DNA from 3 places in the Rhizobium sp. NFACC06-2 genome. Region 1 is predicted to be linked to each of the others. Evidence: riboswitches for the same ligand, from Rfam matches in the RefSeq annotation. Region 1 holds a riboswitch; each other region holds the start of a gene.
What was found. Region 1 has a riboswitch for thiamine pyrophosphate ahead of thiB (thiamine ABC transporter substrate binding subunit). Riboswitches for the same ligand answer to the same signal wherever they lie in the genome.

Region 1 (4,913 bases):
CTTAATCCCGAAGCCGGCGAAAATCAATATAGGCCGACTTCATCGGGTTTCCGCTTTCCATTTTTGGCCGAGGTGCGATAAGGCAGGTCATGGATAAAGAGCGCTTCACCATTCTGCTTGGCGGCGATGTCACGGTGACCGATCGTCTGCAAAAGGCGGTCGCGGATAGCCGTGTGATTGCGGCCGATGGCGGCATGCGCCATGCCGGGCCGCTTGGCCTTGCGCCGGAGTTGTGGGTCGGGGATTTCGATTCCGCCAGCAAAGAGTTGCTGGAGGCCTGGCCCGATGTAGCGCGGCAGCCATACCCGGCCGCAAAGGCAGTGACGGATGGCGAGATCGCGGTATCGGAAGCTCTCTCCCGTGGAGCGCATTCGCTGGTGCTTGTCGGTGCGCTTGGAGGCGCGAGAAGCGACCATGCACTTCAGCACCTCCTTTACGCGGTGGCGCTTGCAGAACGTGGTATCGACGTTACGCTGACCTCCGGTGAAGAAGAGGCGCGGCCGCTGCTTGCCGGTTCGCTCGATATCGATCTGCCGCCCGCCTCGCTGTTTTCGGTTGCCGGATTTACCGCCCTTGAGGGGCTCGATATCGCCAATGTGCGTTATCCGCTCACGGATTTTGCGCTTGCTTTCGGTTCGTCCCGCACTATTTCCAATGTCGCGAATGGCGGCCCCGTGCATTTCTCGCTGAAAAGCGGAAAAGCCATCGTGCTCGCCCGCCCTTATGATCTGACCGGAGCCTGACGCCTTGGCACCCCCAATTTTGAAACTCGATGACATCAAGCTGACCTTCGGCGTGACCCCGCTGCTCGATGGCGCCAATCTCCAGGTGGAACCGGGCGACCGCATCTGCCTTGTCGGGCGCAACGGGTCCGGCAAGTCCACCCTGATGAAGATCGCCGCGGGTCTGGTCGAGGCACAGTCGGGCGAGGTTTTCCGGCATCCGGCCGCCACCATCCGTTATCTGGAGCAGGCCCCGGATTTTGCCGGTTACGACACGGTTCAGGCCTATGCCGAAGCGGGGCTCGGACCCGGTGACGATCCCTATCGCGTCACCTATCTTCTGGAGCATCTCGGTCTCACCGGGCAGGAACATCCGGCGAGCCTTTCCGGCGGTGAAGCGCGACGTGCCGCCCTTGCCCGCGTCATGGCGCCGGAACCCGATATTCTGATGCTGGACGAACCGACCAACCATCTCGATTTGCCCACCATCGAATGGCTTGAAAGCGAGCTGCAGCAGACGCGCAGCGCGCTGGTGCTGATTTCCCATGACCGGCGTTTTCTCGAAAAGGTCTCAACCTCGACCGTCTGGCTGGATCGTGGCCAGTCGCGCCGTCTCAATCGCGGTTTTGCCCATTTCGAGGAATGGCGCGACAAGGTGCTGGAAGAAGAAGAGTTGGAGCAGCACAAGCTCGGTAAGGCCATCGAGCGCGAAGAGCACTGGATGCGTTATGGCGTGACCGCAAGGCGCAAGCGCAACATGCGCCGCGTCGGCGAGCTTCAGGCCATGCGTGCGGAATATCGCGGCCACAAGGGACCTCAGGGCACGGTGCAGGCGACCGTTACCGAAGGACGTGAATCCGGCAAGCTGGTCATCGAGGCCGAGGCCATCACCAAGGCTTACGGCGAGCGCGTGATCGTCGCGCCGTTTTCGCTGCGCGTCCATCGCGGCGATTGCATCGGCTTCGTCGGCCCGAATGGAGCCGGTAAAACCACGCTTCTGAAGATGCTCACCGGCCAGCTGGAGCCCGATAGCGGCACGGTGAAGCTCGGCACCAATCTGGAAATCGCGACGCTCGACCAGAAACGCGAGGATCTCAATCCCAACGATACGCTCGCGCATTATCTGACCGATGGCCGCGGCGAAAATCTGCTGGTCAACGGCGAATTGAAGCATGTGACGGGCTACATGAAAGACTTTCTGTTCCAGCCGGAACAGGCTCGCACGCCGATCCGTAACCTTTCCGGCGGCGAGCGCGCGCGCCTTATTCTGGCACGCATTCTGGCGCGGCCGACCAATCTTCTGATCCTCGACGAGCCGACCAACGATCTGGATATCGAAACGCTCGATCTGCTGCAGGAAATCGTTGCGGGCTTTTCCGGCACTGTTATCCTCGTCAGCCACGACCGCGATTTCCTCGACCGCACCGTCACCTCCACCATCGCGCCCGTCAATCCGGATCAGCCGGACGGACGATGGATCGAATATGCCGGTGGCTATTCGGACATGATGGCGCAGCGCAAGGGTGCGGCCGAAGAAAAACGCAAGGCTGAGAAACAGGAAAAGGCGAAGGCCGCACCTTCGGCCTCTGCATCGCAGGATCCTTCAAAGGCCAAGGGCAAGCTTTCCTTCAAGCAGAAATTCGCGCTCGAAAATCTTCCGAAGGAGATGGAAAAGGCGCAAAGCGAAATCGCAAAACGCGAGCAGCGCATGGCCGATCCGGAGCTTTTCACAAAGGACCCGGCGGCCTTCAACACACTCGCGCAGGAAATGTCGAAGCTGCGCGACAAGCTGGAGGCCATGGAAGAAGAATGGCTGGAACTGGAAATGCTGCGCGAGGAACTGGAGGGCTGAAGGCAATCAGTTCCCCGTTTGACCGGTCCTCCTTCGGCCTTTGACAGAAAGGCAGAATTGCCGTTCTATGCCGGCGTTCGTTTGGAGGAGTTGTGAAAATGCGCATGATTTTCGTCAATCTGCCGGTCAAGAATATCGAGACATCAAGGAACTTCTTCACTGCTCTCGGTTTCAGCTTCAACCCGGAATATTCGGATGACCGCACGCTCTGCATGATCGTGGAAGAGAATATCTTCGTGATGCTTCTCCAGGAGGGACGTTTCCGCGATTTCATCAACGGCGACATTGCCGACGCGACCCGAACCACCGAGGTTCTGACCTGTCTTTCCGCCGGAAGCAGGGAGGAAATCGACCGGATGATCGCCACGGCGCTTGCTTCCGGCGGCAGCGGCTGGAAGCCTGTTCAGGACCATGGCTTCATGTATGCCGGCAGCTTTCAGGATCCCGACGGGCACGTCTGGGAACTGGTGCATATGACGGAACAGGGCTGACCTCGGCCATCTTGCCAATAAGGGACGGCGGGACTACACCATCATCTTGATCTAACGGGGTGTCTTTTGCGCTTGGGTGCAAAAGGCTGAGAGGCTTGCCAACCCGAAGAACCTGATCCGGTTCATACCGGCGGAGGGATTAGACGGCTTTAACGCAGGCGGCTATTTCCCGATCGTTTTTTTGAGGAGATACCCGTGCGCCGTCGTCTTTTCCTGAATTCTCTCTTTGCCGCCTCGCTGTTTCTGCCCGGTCTTGCCGTCGCACAGGATAGACAGGAACTGACCGTCTACACCTATGAAAGCTTCGTTTCCGAATGGGGTCCCGGTCCCAAGGTGAAGGAGGCCTTCGAGAAGGTTTGCAACTGCACGGTCAATTTCGTCGGCGTGGCCGATGGCGTGGCGCTGCTCAATCGTCTGAAGCTTGAAGGGGCGGGGTCCAAGGCGGATGTCGTGCTTGGCCTCGACACCAATCTTGTCGCGGAAGCAAAACAGACCGGTCTATTCGATGTCAGCGGCATCGATGCATCGGCGGCCAAAGTGCCGGGCGGCTACACGGACGATGTTTTCATTCCCTATGATTACGGCCATTTCGCTGTCATCTATGATACGCAGACGGTGAAAAGCCCGCCGACGAGCCTGAAAGACCTCGTGGAAGGCGACCCCTCGCAGAAAGTCGTCATTCAGGATCCGCGCACCTCCACGCCGGGGCTTGGCCTTCTGCTATGGGTGAAATCGGTTTACGGCGATAAGGCCCCGGAGGCCTGGGAAAAGCTCAGGAAGCGCATTCTCACCGTTACGCCGGGCTGGTCGGAATCCTATGGCCTCTTCACCAAGGGTGAGGTGCCGATGGTGCTCTCCTACACCACCTCGCCCGCCTATCACATGGTCGCTGAAAAAACGGATCGTTATCAGGCCGCCGCCTTTTCCGAAGGACATTACATCCAGATCGAGGTTTCCGGTCTCCTCAAAAACGCGCCGCACAAGGAACTGGCAAAGCAGTTCCTGGCTTTCACGCTGACATCCGGTTTTCAGGATGCCATTCCGGAAAATAACTGGATGATGCCGGTTGCGGCAACCTCGAAGCCCTTGCCGGAGGCGTTTTCGAAACTCGTGGTGCCGCAGAAGACTTTTCTGATGGATCCGGAAGAGGTGGCGAAGAACCGCAAGGCATGGATCGATGAATGGCTTGCCGCCATGAGCATGAATTGAGGAAGAGGCACACCCGCGCATGATGCTGCGTCGCGATTACCGGCGGTCGATCATTTTCGGAACGGCGGCTTTTGCCGCCGTTTTCCTGTTCATGGCGCTCGCGGCTGCGGCTCTCCTGTCCTTTGATGCCGGCGCGTCCGCTGCCGGCATCATGGATGCCTATACGCTGCGCATTCTGCGTTTCACGCTTTATCAGGCAACGCTTTCCACCCTTCTTTCCATTGTTCTCGGCCTGCCGGTGGCGCTGGCGCTTTGTCGTCGGCGCGAGTTTCCGGGAAGGATCTGGATCATCAGGCTGATGGCGGTACCGATGGGTCTGCCTGTCATCGTTGGCGCCTTCGGTATCATAACCATCTGGGGCAGGCAGGGCGTTTTGAATTCGGCACTCGTTTTTGCCGGGGCGGATGAACCTCTCAGCATTTACGGCCTGTCTGGCATTCTTATTGCCCATGTGTTTTTCAATCTGCCGCTTTCGGTGCGGCTGATGCTGGCCGGGCTGGAGCGCATTCCGGGCGAATATTGGCGCATGGCGGCGAGCCTCGGCATGGGGCCGATTTCGATTTTCCGTTTTATCGAATGGCCGGCGGTCGCGCGTCTCGTTCCCGGCATTGCCGGGCTTGTCTTCATGCTGTGCGCCAC
Region 2 (4,913 bases), 160 kb from region 1:
ATGGAAAAAGCCGGCATTGTGGAAATAGTCCAGTTCCCGTTTTTCGCGATCGAGCCTGTTGATGGCGATGGTGGTCTTGCCGTGTTCCTTCCGGTAGCCGACCCCATGGGTATCGGGCATATAGAAGCTGTCCATCTCGATCAGGCAGATGCGGCCGCGTTCCAGCTGCGTCGCGATGTGGTCTTCCACCTGGTCGAAGATCGCAAGTTCGGTGGCGCGAACGCCATAAAGCGCCTCGAGGTCTTCCAGCGGCACCTTGAAGAAGGTGAACTGGTCGCCTTCGAAATCCTGCGTCACGGTGAAACCGAACATGGCTTCCGGCGGCAGACCTTTCGAGGCCAGCACCTCGATCCATAAATCGATGTAGCAATTGGTCTCCGGCCACATTCTCTCGGAGGAATGGAGCGGATGCTGCACATAGTTTTTGGGATCGAGGCCGGGAAAAATCTGCCGCATGAATGATCAGCCCCAGAGCGTTTCCCGGACAGGTGCAGGCCATGCCTTCACGTCCAGGCCGTGATGCGCAAACAGTGCGAGCGCGATGCGCTCCAGCCCGAAACCGACGCAGGCGGTGTGGGCGACATCGCCATTTTCGAGGTTCAGGCCCCATTTCTGACCGAAGGCATCCTGATGGTAGTTGAAGCTCATGCAGGCCGTCGGGCTGGTCGCCGACGTGACCGGGATCAGGAGCTCGAATTTGAGGTTCTGGTCGCGCTGGTTGTTGGCCAGCATCTTGCCGGCACGGCCGAAGAAAGGATCATTGGCGATATCGATGGTGACGTCGAGCCCGACCGCCTTCATCATCTCCACGCCGCGATCCATCCAGGTCTGGCGGAATTCGGTGACATTGGACTCGGTGCCCATGCAGACATATTCGCGCATGCGGAAAAGCTGCTGGCGGGCCGGGTCCTTGGAGGGTTCATGGCGGAAACAATAGGACTGGATGTCATAGAGACCGCCGCCGGCAGGTAACGCGCCGCGCTTGGCAATCGTCGGATAAAGCGGATAGCAGGCTGCCGGCGTCAGCACGATGTCGGTGGCTTTCTGGTCCTTGGTCCAGTCGCCGCCCTCGTCCATGGTTTTCAGCAGGCTGACATGGTCGAGCTCACAGCCGCAGAAGGAATGGACCGTGCCGGCGAGCTGTGGGAAGCTCTTCATATAACCGCTCTTTTCAAAATAGGCGCGGTTGATGCCGGGCGGAAAGCGGATCGCTTCGGCGCCGTCAGCGCCGCCCGTGCGGTCGATCAGCCGCTCGAAGGCGGCAATGACATCCTCGAACTGGCCGCTGCGTCCATAAAGACCGTCCACACCGGTTTCAATCAGCAGGCCTTCTTCGAACAGTCGATCGAGAAACGATGTTTGCATGTCCATGGTCTTATCCCAAGAGGCTGGTGTCCTGCTTGTGAACCAGCAGGAGATTGGCGGAATTGCCGAGAATGCGGTCGTTGGAAATCATCAGCCGGGCAGAGTGTGCGTCGCGCAGGTGTCGGCCCAGGCTATAGGGCGTGCCATTCTTGTAACCCATGATGCCGCAGACCAGCATGGCGTGATCGATGATCTCCAGAATGGTCTCCGAAGAGCAGATCTTCACATTGTTCATGGCGACGGCAAAGGCCATGGACATCAGCTTTTCCGGGTCGCTCTTGGTGTCTTCGTAAGCCTTGATGCCGGCGATGATGTTGGATTTGACGACCTGCAGCTTGGTGGAAACCTCGGCAAGGCGGATCGCGCCCGGAGGGGCGGTGCCGGGCGATTTCCGCGCCGCGGCCCTGACGAATGACTGGGCGCGCAACACCGCATCCGAGGCGATGCCATACCAGACGGCGCTCCAGAGAAGATGCGAGCTTGCCAGCATGGATTGTGCGGCGATTTCCGCGAAAGGCTTCGGGAATATCTGCGCCGCCGGTGCTTCGCCACGAAACAGGAAGCCATCCGAACAGGTGCCGCGCATGCCAAGCGTATCCCACACATGGGTCTTTTCGAGCGTGTACTGGTTTTTCAGAAAGACCGTCATCACCTGATCGGCGGGCGCGGCATCCTTGTGGGCACGCGAGGTGATGAGGATCGCATCGGCATTGCTGCCATAGGAAATGACGGTGGCGTCCTTTTCCAGCCGGCAGAAATCGCCTTCGACTTCGATTGCACAGATGGAGTTGCGCAGATTGCCGCCAATGCCGCCTTCGGTGGTGGCGGAGCCGAGCAGAAGCTGTTCGCTGGCGATGCGGCTCATGAAGCCGGCATGCCATGCGCTCGTCTCGCCGTGTTCCACCAGGCTGGATGCCTTGATATGGTGCATGGCGAAAATCATCGCGGTTGCTGAACAGGCCTGGCCGAGCCGGGCGCAGATATCGGCGATTTCCTGTAAGGAAGCGCTTTCGCCGCCTAGCGAAGAGGGGACCTGGATGCCGAGCAGGCGTTCCTGTCGCAGCGCATCAACGGCTTCCTGCGGAAAGCGGCCGGTGACATCCACCTCATCCGCGTGTTTGGCGGCAATTGCCGCGACACGGCCCGCGCGCGCGGACAGCGTTTCATCCTGCGGCGCTACGGTGACGTTCATCAGGCTGCCTCTTTACCATCCAGAATGAGCTTAACGGTGTCTTCAATGGCCTTGATGCTCGCAAAGGACTTGCGGTTCAGCAGATTGTCGGGGAATTCGATATCGAATGCTTCTTCGATGCCGAGCATCAATTGCACCGATGCAAAGGAAGAAAGGCCCGCCGCATAAAGATCGGCTTCATCTGCAATCGTATCGACAGGGGTTGGAAGCTGGCCGAATTTGGCCAGTATTTCACGAATAGTCGCGTTCATTCCGACGTATCTCCCATGAATTTCACATCAGGATGGTTTGTGCTTATCGTTACGTTGCAAACGATAATATTCGCCTAAACCGTTAGGTTAATTACAACTAACGGCAGCATGCGCCATTCCCGCACCTTTGCCAAGCATGGATCGTCGGCCTTGACAAATGCCGGTCGGTGTTTTTTGCTGTGGCCATTCACCAGGGGTGTCCCGTCAAGGGGCTGAGATTCTGCTTTCATGCGCAGTGACCCGTTGAACCTGATCCAGTTCATACTGGCGTAGGGACGGTGCAAAGACCGAAGGTCGGCTGGCGTGTGCATTGCGCTGTCGGCGCTGCGGTATTTTCCATCATTCCGGCTCGAACTGGGTCTCCACTGTCAAACTTTGGAGCCTCAAGATGAATATCGCTGCCAAGAATATCCCGTTGTCGGTTACTACGGGGCCGCATGCCGCCTCTACCAAAATCCACAAAGCCGGCATTTTACATCCCCATATCCGCGTGCCGATGCGCGAGATCGCCGTTCATCCGACGGCGGGTGAACCGCCGGTGACGGTTTACGATTCCTCCGGTCCCTATACTGATCCTTCGCATACCGTTTTGATTGAAAAGGGTCTGCCGCGTCTGCGTCATGACTGGATCGTGGCGCGCGGCGATGTCGAGGCCTATGACGGCCGGCACGTCAAGCCGGAGGATAACGGCTTTGCCACCGGCGAACGCCTGACGCCTGAATTTTCCGTGCGCCACCAGCCGCTCAGAGCCACGGCCGGTAAAGCCGTGACCCAGCTTGCCTATGCGCGGGCCGGCATCATCACACCGGAAATGGAATTCATCGCCATCCGCGAAAATCTCGGGCGCGAGGCGGCCAGGGAAAAGCTTGTGCGTGACGGCGAGAGTTTCGGGGCGCATATCCCTGACTACGTCACGGCGGAATTCGTGCGTCAGGAAGTGGCGGCCGGCCGCGCCATCATCCCTGCCAATATCAATCATTCGGAACTTGAGCCGATGATCATCGGCCGCAATTTTCTCGTCAAGATCAATGCCAATATCGGCAATTCCGCCGTTACCTCCTCCATGGCGGAAGAGGTGGAGAAAATGGTCTGGGCGATCCGCTGGGGTGCGGATACCGTCATGGACCTGTCTACCGGTCGCAACATCCACAATATCCGCGAATGGATCATCCGCAATTCGCCGGTGCCGATCGGCACGGTGCCGCTTTATCAGGCGCTTGAGAAGGTCAACGGCATTGCCGAAGACCTGAACTGGGAAGTGTTCCGCGATACGCTGATCGAACAGGCGGAGCAGGGTGTGGATTATTTCACCATCCATGCTGGCGTGCGGCTGCATTACATCCCGCTCACCGTCAACCGCGTCACCGGCATCGTCTCGCGCGGCGGCTCGATCATGGCCAAGTGGTGTCTGCATCACCACAAGGAAAGCTTCCTCTATGAGCATTTCGACGAGATTTGCGACATTTGCCGCGTTTACGACGTCTCCTTCTCGCTGGGCGATGGCTTGCGTCCCGGCTCGATTGCCGACGCCAATGACGCCGCACAATTCGCGGAGTTGGAGACGCTCGGTGAGCTGACGCAGATCGCCTGGGCGAAGGATTGCCAGGTGATGATCGAAGGCCCCGGCCATGTGCCGATGCACAAGATCAAGGAGAATATGGACAAGCAGTTGAAGACCTGCGGTGAGGCGCCTTTCTATACGCTCGGGCCGCTCACCACCGATATCGCGCCGGGTTACGACCACATCACCTCCGGCATCGGTGCGGCGATGATCGGCTGGTTCGGCACCGCGATGCTCTGCTACGTCACGCCCAAGGAACATCTCGGCCTGCCTGACCGTAACGACGTGAAGGTCGGCGTCATCACCTACAAGATCGCTGCCCACGCCGCCGATCTCGCCAAGGGCCATCCGGCGGCACAGGTGCGGGACGATGCGCTGTCGCGCGCGCGGTTCGAGTTCCGCTGGGAGGATCAGTTCAACCTGTCGCTGGACCCGGATACGGCGCGCTCCTTCCATGACGAGACCTTGCCGAAGGAAGCGCACAAGGTCGCGCATTTCTGCTCCATGTGCGGGCCGAAATTCTGCTCGATGCGGATTTCCCACG
Region 3 (4,913 bases), on a different contig from region 1:
TACTGATGCTGCGGGTGGCGTCGCGCAGATGATCGACCGGCCCGGTCTCAATCCGGACAGCATCCGGCACATCGCCGATCAGGCTCATTTCGGCGCGATTGCCGCGCACGATGGTGGGGGAAAGGGCGATGAGTTCGCGCGTGAATTCCAGCCGTGACGGCGAATAATCGCAATGCACGGGGTCGACGATCCATGGCTTGCCGGATGCATTGGCGATTTCGATCGCCAGCCGGATGACCTTGCGCCTCTCGGCATCCAGTGTGCCGAGATTGACGGTCAGCGCATCCGCCTTGGTGACGAAGCTCTCGATTTCCTCGAGCGAGGTGGTCATGGAGGGGATGCCGCCGACCACGGTGATGCCGTCTGCGGTGAATTTCTGCACCACGGTGTTCATCAGGCAATGCACGCGCGGGCGCGTCTGCCGCACGCGCTCCAGAATCTCGGCGGCCTTTGCCGCTGTCGGAAAAGTCATGGTCATGGCTGTTGCAGCTCCACGGCGATGTCGTCCGCCGCCGGCGCCTGCTTGATCAGCTGCATCTCCTGCATGAAAGCGCCGAAACGGGCATAGCGCGCGCGGTCGAGCGCGGCCGGGCGTTTGGCGAAGCGCGGCAGCGTGTCGAAGAAGGCCTGCTTGTTCAGCGCATCGTCAAGGTTCGGATAGGCCTTGATGAAAAGCTGCCAGGATTCCTGCGGATGGTTGGTGATAAAGATCGCGGCCTGTTCAACGGCGGAGAGGAAACGCGGCAGGCGGTTGTCTTTTGCGAGATCGCGGTGCGTGACGAAGATCAGCTCGTCATAGGCCGGCACGCCGTGTTCCTCCGGGAAGAAGGAGCGGCCTTCATGTCCCTCGAGCTTCATCTGCGTCAGTTCGAAATTGCGGAAGCCGCCAAGCGTGGCATCCACCTTGCCGGCGATCAGCGACGGCGAGAGCGAGAAGTTGACGTTGATGAGTTCGACATCGTCCTTCGTCAGACCGTCCTTTTCCAGCATGCGCTTCAGCATGGCATCCTCGAAGCCGGAAACGGAAAAGCCGACCTTCTTGCCCTTCAGGTCTTTCAGGCTCTTGATCGGGCCATCGGCCAGAACGGTGACGGTGTTGAGCGGGGTTTCGACCAGCGTGCCGAAACGCACGAGCGGCAGGCCGGCATCGTGATCGAGATAGAGGTTCGGTTGGTAGTGCACGCCTATATCGGCCTGTTTGGCCGAGACGAGACGCGGCACGGCGGAGGGGTCTGCGGGCGGAACCAGTTCCACCTCTAGCCCCGCATCGGCAAACAGGCCGCGTTCCTTGGCGATCACCATCGGCGCATGATCGGGGTTCACGAACCATTCGAGCAACACGGTCAGCTTGTCTGCCGCATGCGATTGCATAGGTGAAAGTACGCTTGCCGCCGCGACGACGAGGGAAAGAAGAGTTCGTCTCATGGTACCGAAAGTCTCCGTAAAGATCTGAAAGGAATGGTGTGTTCTGTTTCCTTGGCCCAGGGGGTCAGATTGGCGGTCACCCGGTCGACAATGAGCCGCAGTAGCACCGCAATGATGGCGAGAATGGCCATGGCGGCGAACATGATGTCGGTCTGCATGCGGGCATTGGACTGGATCATCACGAACCCAAGCCCGGCCGATGCGCCCACCCATTCGCCGATGACGGCGCCGAGCGGGGCGAGCGGCGCGGCAACCCTGAGACCGGAAATGAGCGAGGGCAGCGCCAGCGGCACACGCAACCGGGTGAGGATCTGCCAGTGGCTCGCCTCCGTCAGCGAGGCGGCGTCGAGGATGGCGCGATCGGTGCGGTTGAGCCCGTCAGTGAAAGCGGAGGTCACAGGGAAGAAGATGATGATCGTCGTCATGACCACTTTCGAAGCCATGCCGAAACCGAACCAGAGGACGAGGATGGGGGCGAGCACGAAGACCGGAAAGGCCTGCAACACCAGAACCATGGGCCAGACGAGGCGGCCGAGGCGCGGGATGGCGGCAATCGTGAAAGCGACGAGAATGCCGGCGGTGATGCCCGCCGCAAGCCCCAGCGCCATTTCACCGAGCGTTATCAGCGCCTGCCCGAACAGGAAGCCAGGCTGGCGCCAGAAAGCGCCGACAACATAGGCGGGCGATGGCAGGATGTAGCGGGGCGGTGAAAACAGCCACGTTCCCGCCTGCCAGAAAACCAGCAGAAGACCGACACCGTTTAGCGCATGGGTGGCACGCATCAGCCGGACCTCAGACGCAGACGCACCGTGTGCGAAGGGCGGAAGGGTTCAGCATCATCATTCGTCTCCAGATGTGACAATCTCGGAGATCAGGCAAAGCGGAGAAGAGAAAGGGCAGCGCCTCCTGGCGCGGCAGTTCCGTTCCTACGCCGGCATGACCCGGATCAGGTTCAAGGGTCCGGCTCATCGCCATCTCAGCACCGTTCGGTGCTCCCCTCGGAAGAGTTTGTTTTGTAGGTCAAGTTTCATAAATGTCAACGTCCCGCCGCCGATCCGTCGTCAGGCGTGATCGTGAATGCCTGAACGGCCTCGCGCTGGTGCGCATCTCCCATTGGCGTATTAGTTATTAAGGAAATTAGATTTATCGAAAATTAGTTATCTCTTGAAACTGCCTTTCAATATTGTTCGGCTAACTTTCGCTCCGGGGAAAAGTTCCGGGGGCGAATTTGAAGAACATCTGGCAGGATAAATCGGGAAATTTCGGCATTCTCAGCGCCCTATTGATGGTGCCGCTGATTGGGGCCGCCGGCGTGGCCCTTGATATAACGCGTGGCATGGCCGTCAAATCGGACCTGCAGATGGCGGCGGATGCCGCGGCGCTTGCGGTGGTTGCCGATACGTCGTCGAGCGTTCACAAGGCAAAGGAAATGTCGGGCGACGGTGTCATTTCGCTTGGCACTGATGAAGCCTCCGCATTCTTTGAAAGCAACGAGCGGGCCAATCCCGACTACAAGCTCCTGTCTCTTGACGTGTCGGTGATCAAGCACGGTAATGCCATCGAATCCTCGGTCAATTTCACGGCATCCGTCGGCACCACGCTTTCACGGATACTCGGAGAGGATCTGATCACCATTTCGGGCAAGGCGACGGCAAAATACGAGACGGAAACATTCAGCGACTTCTATGTCCTTCTGGATAACACCCCCTCGATGGGTGTCGGCGCGACGCCAACCGACGTTGCCACCATGGTAGCCAATACAAGCGACAAATGCGCTTTCGCCTGTCACATCGTGAAAAACGGGGTGGTCGATACAAATAGCTATTACTACAAAGCCAAAAGCCTCGGGGTCACGACGCGCATCAATGTGGTGGCGCAGGCCACGGCAAGCCTGATGGATACGGCGAAGTCCATGCGCAAAAGCAGCAATCAATATCGTATGGCGGTTTACTCCTTCGGAGAGAAAGCGGAAGATACGAAGCTGCTCGAAGTCGTTCCCTTGACCTCGGATCTGGCGACCGCGAAGAAGAAAGCCGCTGAAGTCGACCTGATGTCGATCCCCAAGCAGGGGTTCAACAACGACCAGCAGACCGATTTTGACCGGGCACTGACCCAGATTGGCGACAGGATCGGCAGTTCGGGCACTGGTGCAAGTTCAGCCAGCCCCGAAAAGATCGTCTTCTTCGTGTCAGACGGCGTCGGCGATAGCTACAAGCCATCCGCCTGCACCAAAAAAACGACCAGCGGCCGCTGCCAGGAACCGATCGATATCAAATATTGCACGAAGCTGAAGGAAAAGGGTTTTCGCATCGCCGTGCTTTATACCACCTATCTGCCGCTGCCGACCAATGACTGGTACAATAGCTGGATCGCGCCCTTTCAGCCGGAAATCGGTGCACGCATGCAGCAATGCGCTTCGCCGGGCCTGTTCTTCGAGGTCAGCCCATCGCAGGGCATCAGCGATGCAATGACCGCCCTTTTCAAAAAGGCCATCACATCACCCCGCCTGACGGGGTGATGGCAGGGACGATCTCGGCCATCTTTCAGCCGATGGTACGAAGCTCTTCAAACAGCGGCCGATGGCAGCTATCTGCACGATAGAACACCGCCGGCTCGCCGAGCGGCGCTTCGACGGTGACGTCCTGTCCGCCGGGAGAGTGCACGCCGCTCCACAGGTGCACCCATTCGCCGTCGCCCGGAAGATAGAGCGAGCGTTGCGTTTCGCCCGCTTTCCAGACCGGCGCGACGAGCATGTCCGCCCCGTAGAGATAGCAGTCCTGAATGGTATAGGTCCGCCGGTCATTCTCGTAGTGAAGAAAGAGCGGACGCTGCACCGGCAGGCCCGTCCTGGCCGCTTCCGCCGAGAGTGATTTCAGATAGGGAGCCAGCGCGACATAGATGGATGTCATGCGGGCGAAATGGGCAAGAACCGCCTCATCCTGATCGATCTGGAGATTGTCGCGCGGCCGGTTGCCCTCATGGGTACGCATGACCGGCGTGAAAGCGGCCATCTCCGTCCAGCGCATGATGAGTTCTGCGGTTCTGACATTGCCGAACAGGCTGGTGTAACCGCCAATATCGGAATGGTGATAGGCATTGCCCATGAGGCCCGAGGAGAGCGCCCCGCAGATGACGGTGACCAGACCGTCGTGACGGGAGAAGTCGACAGACTGGTCGCCGCCCCAGATGAGCGGGCAATGGGCCTGCACACCGGTGAAGCCGGCGCGCATGAAGAACAGCGCTTCGCCGGTCTTGCCACGGCTTTCGACGGCCTTGGCGTTGACCTCGGCCCAGAGCGTTGGCCAGGCATTGTGCATCAGCTTGGCGTCCACGCCGTTGGAAAGGGTAATGTCGATCGGCAGATATTCGCCGAAATCTGCCATCCAGCCGGAGAGGCCGAAATCGAGCATATTCCTGCCGATGATCTCCTCGGCAAACCAGTCGGTGGCGGCCGGGTTGGTGAAATCGACCACGCCGCAATCGAACTC

Region 2: linked by a shared signal. The riboswitch ahead of thiC (phosphomethylpyrimidine synthase ThiC) and the one ahead of thiB (thiamine ABC transporter substrate binding subunit) in region 1 are both predicted to bind thiamine pyrophosphate.
Region 3: linked by a shared signal. The riboswitch ahead of F3H58_RS08275 (ABC transporter permease) and the one ahead of thiB (thiamine ABC transporter substrate binding subunit) in region 1 are both predicted to bind thiamine pyrophosphate.

The regions. Positions count from the first base shown of each region.
Region 1 is NZ_FMVA01000004.1:195,693-200,605, forward strand. Features, by position in the region: gene F3H58_RS09735 (thiamine diphosphokinase) at 90-743, shown strand; gene F3H58_RS09740 (ABC-F family ATP-binding cassette domain-containing protein) at 748-2,574, shown strand; gene F3H58_RS09745 (VOC family protein) at 2,673-3,065, shown strand; TPP riboswitch at 3,111-3,221, shown strand; gene thiB (thiamine ABC transporter substrate binding subunit) at 3,261-4,274, shown strand; gene thiP (thiamine/thiamine pyrophosphate ABC transporter permease ThiP) at 4,294-4,913, shown strand, end outside.
Region 2 is NZ_FMVA01000004.1:354,597-359,509, forward strand. Features, by position in the region: gene F3H58_RS10460 (DUF1839 family protein) at 1-456, opposite strand, end outside; gene F3H58_RS10465 (amino acid--[acyl-carrier-protein] ligase) at 463-1,371, opposite strand; gene F3H58_RS10470 (acyl-CoA dehydrogenase family protein) at 1,376-2,557, opposite strand; gene F3H58_RS10475 (acyl carrier protein) at 2,557-2,808, opposite strand; TPP riboswitch at 2,991-3,102, shown strand; gene thiC (phosphomethylpyrimidine synthase ThiC) at 3,197-4,913, shown strand, end outside.
Region 3 is NZ_FMVA01000003.1:303,731-308,643, forward strand. Features, by position in the region: gene F3H58_RS08265 (hydroxyethylthiazole kinase) at 1-478, opposite strand, end outside; gene F3H58_RS08270 (ABC transporter substrate-binding protein) at 475-1,425, opposite strand; gene F3H58_RS08275 (ABC transporter permease) at 1,422-2,207, opposite strand; TPP riboswitch at 2,332-2,434, opposite strand; gene F3H58_RS08280 (pilus assembly protein TadG-related protein) at 2,654-3,943, shown strand; gene F3H58_RS08285 (alpha-glucosidase) at 3,969-4,913, opposite strand, start outside.